Regions from separate parts of the Streptomyces sp. NPDC001502 genome, predicted to be linked through region 2. Evidence: riboswitches for the same ligand, from Rfam matches in the RefSeq annotation. Region 2 holds a riboswitch; the other holds the start of a gene.
The links. Region 2 has a riboswitch for S-adenosylmethionine ahead of thrC (threonine synthase). Riboswitches for the same ligand answer to the same signal wherever they lie in the genome.

Region 1: another riboswitch for S-adenosylmethionine. It lies ahead of ACFY0D_RS35835 (aminotransferase class V-fold PLP-dependent enzyme); the one in region 2 lies ahead of thrC (threonine synthase).

The regions. Positions count from the first base shown of each region.
Region 1 covers NZ_JBIAVW010000030.1:93,673-99,773, reverse strand. Annotated here, with positions in the region: gene ACFY0D_RS35835 (aminotransferase class V-fold PLP-dependent enzyme) at 1-1,011, opposite strand, end outside; SAM riboswitch class IV at 1,235-1,351, opposite strand; gene trpD (anthranilate phosphoribosyltransferase) at 1,443-2,507, opposite strand; gene ACFY0D_RS35825 (cytochrome bc complex cytochrome b subunit) at 2,687-4,312, opposite strand; gene ACFY0D_RS35820 (Rieske 2Fe-2S domain-containing protein) at 4,309-5,367, opposite strand; gene ACFY0D_RS35815 (c-type cytochrome) at 5,364-6,101, opposite strand, start outside.
Region 2 covers NZ_JBIAVW010000044.1:4,994-11,094, forward strand. Annotated here, with positions in the region: gene ACFY0D_RS39515 (MoaD/ThiS family protein) at 1-208, opposite strand, end outside; gene thrC (threonine synthase) at 245-1,534, opposite strand; SAM riboswitch class I at 1,552-1,709, opposite strand; gene ACFY0D_RS39525 (glucosyl-3-phosphoglycerate synthase) at 1,895-2,845, shown strand; gene ACFY0D_RS39530 (trehalose-6-phosphate synthase) at 2,892-4,337, shown strand; gene otsB (trehalose-phosphatase) at 4,449-5,297, opposite strand; gene ACFY0D_RS39540 (DUF3263 domain-containing protein) at 5,337-5,573, opposite strand; gene ACFY0D_RS39545 (extracellular solute-binding protein) at 5,621-6,101, opposite strand, start outside.

The sequences.
Region 1 (6,101 bases), on a different contig from region 2:
CGCCGGGACCTCCGCCAGGCCGCTGCGGACCTTCGCGATGAGGTGCTGTTCGCGGGCGACGAGGTTCTCGAAGCCGGCCTCGGTCAGGGCCTTGCAGGCCGAGGCGATGGAGTAGACGCCGATGACGTTCGGGGAGCCGGCCTCGTGGCGGGCCGCGGTGGTGTGCCACTCGACGTCCACGCCGCCGTCCTCGCGCCGGGCCACCTTGCGGGAGGCCCCGCCGCCGGCCAGGTACGGCTGCGCTTCCTGCAGCCAGTCCGCGCGTCCGGCGAGCACGCCCGAGCCGAAGGGCGCGTAGAGCTTGTGCCCGGAGAAGGCGACCCAGTCGACGTCCAGCTCCTGCACGGAGACCGGGTGGTGCGGGGCCAGTTGGGCGGCGTCCAGCACGATGCGCGCGCCGTGGGCGTGCGCGGCGGCGGCGAGTTCCCTGACCGGCCACAGCTCGCCGGTGACGTTGGAGGCACCGGTGACGCAGACCAGCGCGGGACCGTAAGGGTCGCGGTCGGCAAGCGCCCGCTCCAGGGTGGCGACGGCCTCGGCGGGGGTGCGCGGCGCGTTGAGGTAGGTGACCTGTGCGTCGACCCACGGCAGCAGGGAGGCGTGGTGCTCGGTCTCGAAGACGAACACCTGGCAGTCGGCGGGGAGTACGGCAGCGAGCAGGTTCAGCGAGTCGGTGGTGGACCGGGTGAAGACGACCTGGTCGGTGGGGCGGCAGTCGAGGAACTCGGCGACGGTGACCCGGCTCTGCTCGAAGAGGTCGGTGGAGAGCTGTGAGAGGTAGCCGGCGCCGCGGTGCACGCTGCCGTAGTACGGGGCGTACGCGGCGACGTCGTCCCAGACCCGCTGCAGGGCGGGGGCGCTGGCCGCGTAGTCGAGGGCCGCGTAGGTGACCTCGCCGCCGGTGACGAGCGGGACGGTGACGTCCCGGCCGAGGACCGCGAGCGGCTCGGCACAGGCGGGGTCGATGGTGGCCGCGGCGGTGGTGGTGGCGGCGTTCAGGGTTGCGGACATGGCGGTATCTCCCGGCAGGCAGGGCTGAATGGCTTCGGTGTGCCCGTACGCGGGTACGGCGCTGCGGCCGTCCGGGGTACGGGAGAGTCCTCGGTCCGCGCTGGGCGGGGGTACACGGAAGTGACCCTGATCCGAGGGGTGAAGTAGGGGCGGAGTCGCCCTATCGCATTCGCTTGCTCACGGAAAAAGCTCCTCGAGAAGACCAGGACCCCTGGTGTCGAGGGATCCGCGCTTGCCGTAGGCCTTGCTGCCTACGACCTGGTCATCACCCGGGGCACCCCGCCACGGAAGGAGGGTTGCCGGACAGCAAGCCGGGGCCTAAACGCTGTCACTCGTGACCTGGTCAGCATCCTGCCACAAGATCGCCCGAACGCAAGACCCCGGTCCGAATGGCGGACCGGGGTCGTTGCTTTCACGCCGTTCTCACACGGCTACGCGTTGCTGGCCGTCACCCAGCGCTCCAGGGCGGCCCGCGCCGCCCCCGAGTCGATGGACTCCGCCGCACGGGCGATTCCGGCCGTGATCTGCTCCTCCAGGCTGCCGGGGCCCGGGTCGAGGGCCACCAGGGCCGCCGCCGAGTTCAGCAGCACGGCGTCGCGGACCGGTCCGGTCTCGCCGGCCAGCAGGCGGCGGGCCACATCCGCGTTGTACGAGGGGTCCCCGCCGGCCAGGGCGGAGACGTCGACCAGGGAGATGCCCACGTCACGGGGGTCGAAGGTCCGCTCGGAGACCTTGCCGTCGCGGACCCACCAGATGCGCGAGGTCGACGTCGTGGTCAGTTCGTCCAGGCCGTCGTCGCCGCGGAAGACCAGCGCGGAGGAGCCCCGCCCGGCGAGCACGCCCGCGATGATCGGGGCCATCCGGGGATCGGCCACGCCGGTCGCCTGGGCGCGCACCCGGGCCGGGTTGGTGAGCGGGCCCAGCGCGTTGAAGAAGGTCCGGATGCCCAGTTCCTTGCGGGCTGCGGCCACATGGCGCAGTGCCGGGTGGAACTTCACGGCGAAGCAGAAGGTGATGCCGGCTTCCTCGGCGACCTCCACGACCCGCTCGCGGCTCAGCTGGAGGTTGACCCCGAGCTTTTCCAGGACGTCCGAGGAGCCGCTCGCGGAGGACGCGGCCCGGTTGCCGTGCTTGACGACCTTGGCGCCGGTACCGGCCACCACGACCGCCGACATCGTGGAGATGTTCACCGTTTTGGCCCCGTCGCCGCCGGTGCCGACGATGTCCACCGTGCGGCCCGGCACCTCGATCAGGTTGGCGTGCGCGTACATCGCCCGTACGAGGCCGTTGATCTCCTCGACCGTCTCCCCCTTGGCCCGCAGCGCGACCGTGAAGCCGGCGATCTGGGCGTCGGTGGCCTCCCCCCGCATGATCCGGTCCATGGCCCAGGCGGTGTCCTCCGCGCGCAGGTCCTGGCCGGTCAGCAGAGCGTCGAGAACGCCCGGCCAGCCACGGGCCGCCACGCTGTCGCCGCCTGCCGGGGTCGCAACGTTCATGGTCCGCTCCTGCTGTCGGTGGGCCGTCCCCATTTTCTGGCGCCCACGTCTGATCGGTCAGGGTTCAGCCTATCCAGCCCCGGTTACGGCAAAGAGCCCCGTCCAGACACTGGACGGGGCTCTCGCCGTGGCGACACCAGGACTGACCGAAATCAGTCCCTCATGCGTTCATACGGGGATCAGTGGTGGCCGTGGCCGGACTGGATCTCCTTGTATTCCTCCACCGTGGGCTTCGGAATCTGGTTGTTCTCGCCGTAGAAGCCCTTGCTGAGCTTCGCGCGCAGCTTCTCGGCGGCCTTCACCTTGCGCTCGACACCGTTCTCGTCGACCGTCGGGCCGATCTCGATCGGCTTGTACTGCTCGTGCGCGGTGAGCTTGTGCAGCTGGCCCGCCGGGAGCGGCTCGTGGACCTCGACGAACTCACCGTGCGGCAGACGCTTGATGATGCCGGTCTCGCGACCGTGCAGCACCTTGTCGTGGTCCCGGCGCTGGAGGCCGAGGCAGATCCGCTTGGTGACGATGAAGGCGAGGACCGGGACGACGAAGAAGCCGATCCGGACGAACCAGGTGATCGAGTTGATCGACAGGTGGAAGTACTGGGCGAACATGTCGTTGCCACCGCCGATGAGGAGCACGATGTACTCCGCGATCCAGGCGACACCGAAGGCCGTACGGGTCGGAACGTTGCGCGGGCGGTCCAGGATGTGGTGCTCGCGCTTGTCCCCGGTGACCCAGGACTCGATGAACGGCCAGACGGCGATCGCACCGAGCACCAGCGGGAAGAGCAGCAGCGGGATGAACACGCCCAGGACGAGCGTGTGGCCCCACAGGTTGATCTCCCAGCCCGGCATGGCCCGGATCAGGCCTTCCGGCATACCCATGTACCAGTCGGGCTGCGCACCGGTGGACACGTGGTCCGGGCGGTACGGGCCGAGCGCCCAGATCGGGTTGATCGTGGCGATGGCCGCGACGGCCGCGATGACACCGAAGACCAGGAAGAAGAAGCCTCCGGCCTTGGCCATGTAGACCGGCAGCAGCGGCATGCCGACGACGTTGTTGTTCGTCTTGCCGGGACCCGCGAACTGGGTGTGCTTGTGGTAGAAGACCAGGATCAGGTGGGCCACGAGCAGGCCCATCATGATGCCGGGCAGCAGCAGGATGTGCACCGAGTAGAACCGCGCGACGAAGTCGCCGCCCGGGAACTCCCCGCCGAACAGGAACATCGACAGGTAGGTGCCGACGACCGGGACGGACAGGATGGCGCCCTGCATGAAGCGGACACCGGTACCCGAGAGCAGGTCGTCCGGCAGCGAGTAACCGGTGAAGCCGGTGAACATGCCGAGGACCAGCAGCAGGAAGCCGAAGATCCAGTTGACCTCACGCGGCTTGCGGAACGCGCCGGTGAAGAAGACGCGCATCATGTGCACGATCATCGCCGCGACGAAGATCAGCGCCGCCCAGTGGTGGATCTGACGGATCAGCAGGCCACCGCGGACGTCGAAGCTGATGTCCAGCGTCGAGGCGAAGGCCTCGGACATCATGACGCCCTGCATCGGCACGTACGAGCCGTGGTACACGACCTCGTTCATGCTCGGGTGGAAGAACAGCGTCAGGTACACACCCGTGAGGATGATGATGATGAAGCTGTAGAGGCAGATCTCACCCAGCATGAAGGACCAGTGGTCCGGGAAGATCTTGCGCATGTTGGCCTTGGCCAGGCCGTAGATGCCCAGGCGGCCGTCCGCCCAGTCCGCTACTCGCTCGCCGGCCGGCGCTTTGCGCTCGTTGTTGACGCTGGTGCTCATCCGCGCTCCCAGAATGCAGGACCGACGGGCTCTTCGAAGTCGCCAAGCGCTTCGAGGAAGCCTTCGTCATTCACGCCGATCCGCAGCTGCGGAAGCGCGTGACCGGCCGGGCCGAAGATGACACGGGCGCCGTCGGAGAGGTCGAAGGTGGACTGGTGGCACGGGCAGAGCACGTGGTGCGTCTGCTGCTCGTACAGGCTGATCGGGCAGCCGACGTGGGTGCAGATCTTGGAGTAGGCCACGATCCCGTCGTGGGACCACTCCAGTTCCTTCTTGTCCTTGATGTCGTCCGGCTGGATACGGACGATCATCAGGGCGGCCTTGGCGATCTGGACCTGGAAGTCGTGCTGCTCCTCCTCCAGGCCTTCCGGCCTGGCGAAGGTCAGCGACCCGACGAGCACGTCCTCGGGACGCAGCGGCTCGTTCGTGTTGTCGTTGATGAGCAGCTTGCCCTTGGCCCACAGGGTCTTGCGCAGCTTGTCCTCGGGCAGCGGGCCCAGGTCGCGCAGCAGCATGACGCCGGCGAGCGGCACCATGGCCATCGCGCCGAGCAGCGTGTTGCGGATCAGGGGCCGGCGGCCGATGCCGGACTCGTTCGCGCCGTCGGCGAAGTCCTGCAGGACCTGCGCCTTGACCTCCGGCGGAGCGGCGATCTCGTGGCGCTCGGCGGCGACCTCTACGTCGGACATCAGGGTGCGGGCCCAGTGGACCGCGCCCGCGCCGATGCAGAAGAGGGCCACGCCCAGGGTCATGCCCAGGGAGAAGTTGAGCGCGCTGACCTTCCCGATGGGGAAGATGTAGACGATCTTGTCGACCGGGAAGATCACGTAGGACGCGATGAAGCCGATCGTCGCCAGCATCGACAGGATGAAGAGCATCGCGACGGTGCGCTCGGAGCGCTTCGCCGCCCGCTCGTCGATGTCCTGGATGCGGGGCTTGTGGACCGGCAGGCCCGGGTCGGCGAACGGGTCGTCCGCGACCGCTACGCCACCGTGGTGGGCGTCGCCCTGCTCGCTCGGCAGGTGCTTCTCTTCGGGAATCTCTTGGCTACTCATGACTTCTTGGCCTTAGCGGTGTGGGCCGCGACCCAGACGGCGACAGCGATCAGCGCACCCAGGGCGAAGATCCAGCCGAACAGACCCTCGGAGACGGGGCCGAGGCCACCGAGCTTCAGGCCGCCGGGGCTGGTCGACTTCTCGCCGTTGACGTTCTGGAGGTACGCGATGATGTCCTTCTTCTGCTTCTCCGGCATGGTGCTGTCGGGGAAGGAGGGCATGTTCTGCGGGCCGGTCTGCATGGCCTCGTAGATGTGCTTCGGCGAGACGCCCTCAAGGTTGGGGGCGTACTTGCCGTTCGTCAGCGCGCCGCCTTCGCCGGTGAAGTTGTGGCACTGCGCGCAGTTGTTGCGGAAGAGCTCACCACCGTTGGCGATGTCGGCGCCCGCCGGGTCGTACTGCTTCGCGGTCGGCGTGATCGGACCGGCGCCGAGGGACGCGATGTACGCGGCCAGCTGGTCGATCTGCGCCTGGTCGTAGATGACGGGCTTCTTCGGCACCTGGGCGCCGGGCTGCTGGGCGGGCATGCGGCCCGTGCTCACCTGGAAGTCGACGGCCGCGGAGCCGACGCCGACCAGGCTCGGGCCGTCAGAGGAACCCTGACCGCCGGTTCCGTGGCAGCTTGCGCAACCCACGGCGTAGAGCTTCTTGCCCTCCTCGATGGCGAGGGACTGGGCGGTTTCATCGGCCTGCGCCTTGCCCGCGGGGGCGAAGGCGGCGTACAGCCCCCCAGT
Region 2 (6,101 bases):
CCTCGAAGCGCACGTCGTCGTCGTTGACGTAGACGTTCACGAAACGGCGCAGCTTGCCCTGGTCGTCCAGGACGCGCGCGGCGATGCCCGGGTGGTTCTTCTCCAGGGACTCGATGACCTCGGCGAGGGTCGCGCCCTCGGCCGGGACCTCGGCGACGCCGCCGGTGTAGGTGCGCAGGATGGTGGGGATGCGGACGTTGACGCTCATGGCGCTACTGCCTTTCCGGTAGTACGTGGAGGGTGGTCAGGCCAGGCCGGCGGCGCGGAAGGCGTCCAGGCTCGGGCGGATGGTGGCGGTCTGCCCGCTGTCCGCGGCCACCGCCTCCAGGGTCTTGAGGCCGTCACCGGTGTTGAGGACGACGGTGGTCAGCGTCGGGTCGAGCTGACCGTTGTCGATGAGCTTCTTCGTCACGCCGACGGTCACACCGCCCGCGGTCTCGGCGAAGATGCCCTCGGTCTGCGCGAGGATCTTGATGGCCTCGACGACCTGCTCGTCGGTGACGTCCTCGACGAAACCGCCGGTGCGGCGGGCGATGTCCAGGACGTACGGGCCGTCCGCCGGGTTGCCGATGGCCAGCGACTTGGCGATGGTGTTCGGCTTCTGCGGGCGGACCACGTCGTGACCGGCCTTGAAGGCGGTGGACACCGGGGAGCAGCCCTCGGCCTGGGCGCCGAAGATCTTGTACGGCTTGTCCTCGACGAGGCCGAGCTTGATGAGCTCCTGCAGACCCTTGTCGATCTTCGTCAGCTGCGAGCCGGACGCGATCGGGATCACGATCTGGTCGGGCAGCTGCCAGCCGAGCTGCTCGCAGATCTCGTACGCGAGCGTCTTGGAGCCCTCGCCGTAGTACGGACGCAGGTTGACGTTGACGAAGCCCCAGCCCTCGCCCAGCGGGTCGCCGATGAGCTCGGAGCAGAAGCGGTTGACGTCGTCGTAGTTGCCCTCGATGCCGACCAGGTCGCCGCCGTACACACCGGCCATGACGACCTTGCCCTGCTCCAGGTCGTGCGGGATGAACACGCAGGAGCGGAAGCCGGCCCGGGCGGCCGCGGCGCCGACGGCGCCGGCCAGGTTGCCGGTCGAGGAGCAGGACAGGGTGGTGAAGCCGAAGGCGCGGGCGGCCTCGACGGCGATGGCCACGACGCGGTCCTTGAAGGAGTGCGTCGGGTTGCCGGAGTCGTCCTTGACGTAGAGCTTGCCGGTGATGCCCAGCTCCTTGGCCAGGTTGGCCGCGTCCACGAGCTTGGTGAAGCCGGGGTTCAGGCTGGGCTTGGACGCCACGTCCGCGGGGACGGGCAGCAGCGGCGCGTAGCGCCAGATGTTGTTCGGGCCGGCCTCGATCGCGGCGCGCAGGGCCTCGGGGTCACCGGTCGGGAGGTCGTAGGCGACTTCCAGCGGTCCGAAGCACTCGGCGCACGCGAAGATGGGGCCGAGGTCGAAGCGGGTACCGCACTCGCGACAGGAAAGGCCGGTGGCAGGTCCGAGGTCGACAGAATCAAGGTGGGCAGAGGTGGCGACAGTCTGTGCAGCCATGATGGCGAGGCCCTTTCTCCTCATCTTCCCCATGGCGCACTTCGCCATGAGACGGAATTGGCACCTTCCCTAGCCGGGGACCTCGCTGACGAGCGCTGACGCGCGATCGCGAGAACCGACTGGAGGGTTGCCGGGGCTTCAACGGGCCGTGTCCCTCTGCCCCTCTGGATGAGCGGTATGGCACCGGCACACGCGCTCTGTGGCGCGCCGGTGCGTTTGTACGCGGGGACCCCCGGCATGCGGTGGTCCTTCGCGTTGTTCAAGACTGTAACCGAAGGCCCGGGCGGTTGAGACAGCCGTCCGAACCGCGAGATGGATCACATAAGGGCGAATATCGCCGACACGCAGGGAGTGCTGAGGGTGCTGGAAGAGGTGGAGCGATGGCTGGCCGACCGCTCCTGGTCCGCCGCCGACCGACCGCTCGACCAGCTGCTCGACCGGAAACGGGCGGCCGGGACCACGGTCAGCGTCGTGCTGCCCGCGCTGGACGAGGAGGCGACGGTCGGCGCGATCGTCGAGACCGTGCGGCGTGAGCTGATCGAGGGACTGCCGGTCCCCCTGGTCGACGAGCTGGTCGTCATCGACTCGGGCTCCGCCGACCGGACCGCGGAGGTCGCGGCGAAGGCCGGGGCCCGGGTGGTGCACCGCGACGAGATCCTGCCCCGCCTCCCGGCGCTGCCCGGCAAGGGCGAGGTGCTGTGGCGCTCGCTGCTGGCCACCGGCGGGGACATCGTCTGCTTCGTCGACGCCGACCTGCGGGACTTCTCCGCCACCTTCGTCTCCGGCATCGTCGGACCGCTGCTGACCGACCCCGACGTGCAGTTCGTCAAGGCGATGTACGACCGGCCGCTCGGGGGCACCCCGGGCCAGGGCGGCCGGGTCACCGAGCTGGTCGCCCGCCCGCTCCTCAACCTCCACTGGCCGCAGCTGGCCGGCTTCGTGCAGCCGCTGGGCGGCGAGTACGCCGTACGCCGCTCGCTGCTGGAGCGGCTGCCGTTCCCCGTCGGGTACGGCGTCGAGCTGGGCCTGCTGGTGGACGCGCTGCACACGGTCGGGCTGGACGCGCTGGCCCAGGTGGACGTGGGCGTACGGGTCCACCGCCACCAGGACGGGCAGGCGCTGGGCCGGATGGCCGCGGCGATCTACCGCACCGCCCAGGTACGGCTCTCGCGCGGGCACCTCGTACGGCCGGAGCTCACGCAGTTCGAGCGCGGGCCCGAGGGCTTCGTACCGCGGACGCATCCCGTGGACACGGAGGAGCGGCCGCCGATGGCGGGCATCAAGGAGTACGCGCTGCGTCGCGTGGCGTGAGCGAACGTACGGTTTGAGCGGGCCCGGGCCGGGCTAGGTTGGCCGCATGGCTTCCCAGGTGCTCGTCGCAGCGAACCGCGGCCCCCTCTCCTACGCCCTCGCAGAGGACGGGACGCTCAGCGCCCGGCGCGGCGGGGGCGGTCTGGTCTCCGGACTCTCCACGGCCCTCGCCGAGCAGCCGGAGGCGCTGTGGATCTGCGCGGCGCTCTCGGACGCGGACCGGGAGGCGGTCCGCCGGGGCGTGGCCGAACCGGGCGTCCGGATGCTGGACATCGATCCCACGATGTATGACGACGCGTACAACGGGATCGCCAACTCTGTGCTGTGGTTCACGCACCACCACCTGTACGACATCCCGCGCGAGCCGGTCTTCGACGCGGAGTTCCGGCGGCGGTGGGAGTCGTACGAGCGCTACAACCAGGCCTTCGCCGAGGCCCTGGCCGAGGAGGCCGCCGAGGGCGCGCAGGTGCTGGTCCAGGACTACCACCTGGCCCTGGTGCCCGGACTGCTGCGGGTGCTCCGCCCCGACCTGCGGATCGCGCACTTCACGCACACCCCGTGGGCCGCGCCCGGCTATCTCGCCATGCTGCCGGACACGGTCCGCGAGACCCTGCTGTGGGGCATGCTCGGCGCGGACGTGCTCGGCTTCCACACCGAGGCGTGGGCGGCCGAGTTCCTGGGCTCGGCGCGGCTCGACGACGCCTGGGGGCAGGCCGAGGTGCGCGACGGCTCGGTGGTGGAGCACCGCCGGTACACGGTGTGGCCCACCCGCACCACGCAGGTGCGCGCGTACCCGCTGGGCGTGGACGGGGACGAGCTGCGGGCGCTGGCGCACCGGCCGGAGGTGAACGCGAAGCTGGCGCAGCTGCGGGCGGAGGTCGACGGCCTGCGGACGATCGTCCGCGTGGACCGCACGGAGCTGTCGAAGAACATCCTGCGCGGCCTGCTGGCCTACCGGGAACTGCTGACCACGCGCCCGCAGTGGCGGGGCCGGGTGGTCCACCTGGCGTCGGCGTATCCGTCGCGGCAGGACCTGCGGGTGTACCGGGACTACACGGCGGCGGTGGCGGCGCTGGCGGCGGAGATCAACGCGGAGTTCGGTACGGAGGACTGGCGGCCGGTGCTGGTGTCGGTGAAGGACGACTTCGCACGCTCGCTCGCGGCGTACCGGCTGGCGGACGTGGCGCTGGTGAACCCGGTGCGGGACGGGATGAACCTGGTGGCGAAGGAGATCCCGGTGGTGTCGGAGGCGGGGTGCGTGCTGGTGCTGTCCACCGGGGCGGGGGCGTACGAGGAGCTCCGCCAGGACGCGCTGACGGTGAACCCGTACGACGTGACGGCGACGGCGGACGCGCTGCACGCGGCGCTGGCCATGCCGGTGGGTGAGCGCGCGGAACGCACCAAACGCCTCGCGGCGGCGGCGACGTCCCTCCCCCCGACGGCCTGGTTCACTGCCCAGCTCTCGGCCCTGGACCCGTCCAGCCCCGGCTGAGAAACCGGGCTCTGCCCGGACCCGGTCCTCAAACGCCGGACGGCTGGAAAATCCAGCCTCGCCGGCGTTTGAGGCGCGGGGGTTCGGGGGCGGAGCCCCCGCAGCGGACCGTCAGGTACGGATGGCTTCGGCCAGGGCGGACAGGAAGGCCGCCACCTGGCCCGGGCCCGGGAGGACGAGGTCGGCGCGGGCGGCGAGCTCGGGGACCTCGGCGGAGCCACTGCACACCAGCAGCCCCGGCAGGCCCTCGGCCCGGCGCTTCTCGACCGCCGAGTAGGCCGCCAGGTCACCCAGGTCGTCGCCCGCGTACAGCACCGCCTCCGCGCCCCGCTCCGCCAGGAACTCGGTCAGGGCGACGCCCTTGTCCATGCCGGGCGGCCTCAGCTCCAGCACCGCCCGACCCGGCTCGACCATCAGCCCGTGCCGCGCCGCGAGCTCCGCCAGCGGTTCCCGCAGCGCCGCGAAGGCGGCCGCCGGGTCCTCCGCCCGCCGGGTGTGCACGGCCAGCGCCCGGCCCTTCTCCTCGATCCAGGTGCCGCGCCAGGCCCCGATGGAGTCCAGGAACCCCGGCAGCTCCGCCCGGACCGCCGCCACCCCGGGGTGCTCGGCGGGCGCGTGGACGATGCCGCTGACGGCGTCCCACCGTTCGGCTCCGTAGTGGCCGAGGACGACCAGGTGCTGCAGGCCGGGGACTCCGGCGAAGCCCCCGTAGCGGACGGCGACGCCCGCCGGCCGTCCGGTGATCACCGCCACCGAGTCGACCTCGGGGGCGAGTACGGACAGGGCCGGGACGGCTCCGGGGTGGGCTCGGGCCTGGTCCGGGTCCGGGACGATGTCGGCGAGGGTGCCGTCGAAGTCCAGGGCGACCACGGACCGGCGGGGTGCGTGCAGCAGGGCCGCGAGTCCCTCGCGTCCGGCTGCGGTGACGGGCATCGGCAGGTCGTGCGGATGACTCCCCATACGCACGACCCTAACGGCCGGGCGGTGCCACGGCTACGGCTATCGCCGGGCTCGCTGGGCCTCGCGGATCCTGCGCAGCCGGTTCACCGTGCCCGGGGCGTGGGCCAGTGCCCGCGGGTCGTCCATCAGTGCGTTGAGCAACTGGTAGTAGCGGACGGGGGTCATCCCCAGCCCTTCCCGTATGGCCCGTTCCTTGGCTCCGGGCCCGGGCCAGGTGCGTCCCTCGTACGCGAGCACCGCGGCCTCCGTGGCCGTCAGCTGCCCCTCGTCCGTCATACCGCCAGATTAACGCCGCGCTCTGACACCCGGCCCGCCGCCACCGGTCAGTGCGGGTCCGCCGCCCGCGCGGCGGTGGCGATCTGCTCCAGCACCTTCGCGGGCTGTCCGCCCGGCTGCACGGTCTTGCCGATGTTCTGCTTGATGTCCTCGCTGACGCCCGCCCAGGACTTCTTGCCGACCGGGTACAGCCGGGAGCTGGGCAGTGCCGCCAGGAAGGGCTTCAGCTGCGGGGCCGAGCCGCCGGTGGCGGCCTGCTTGGCCTGGTAGCCGCTGGTGGTGGCGGGCAGCAGGTCGTACTTCTCGGTGAAGGCCGTCACGTTCTTCGGCTGGTACAGGAAGTCCAGGAACTTGCCGGACTCCTGGCGGTGGCCGTTCTTGAAGGCCATGACCCAGTCCGCGACGCCCATCGCGGGCTGGTCGCTGCCGTCGGACGTGGGCAGCGGCACCATGCCGAACTTCACGCCCTTGGCCGCGGCCTGCTTGAGCAGCGTCGGGTGCCCGTTGAGCATGCCGACCTCGCCCTTG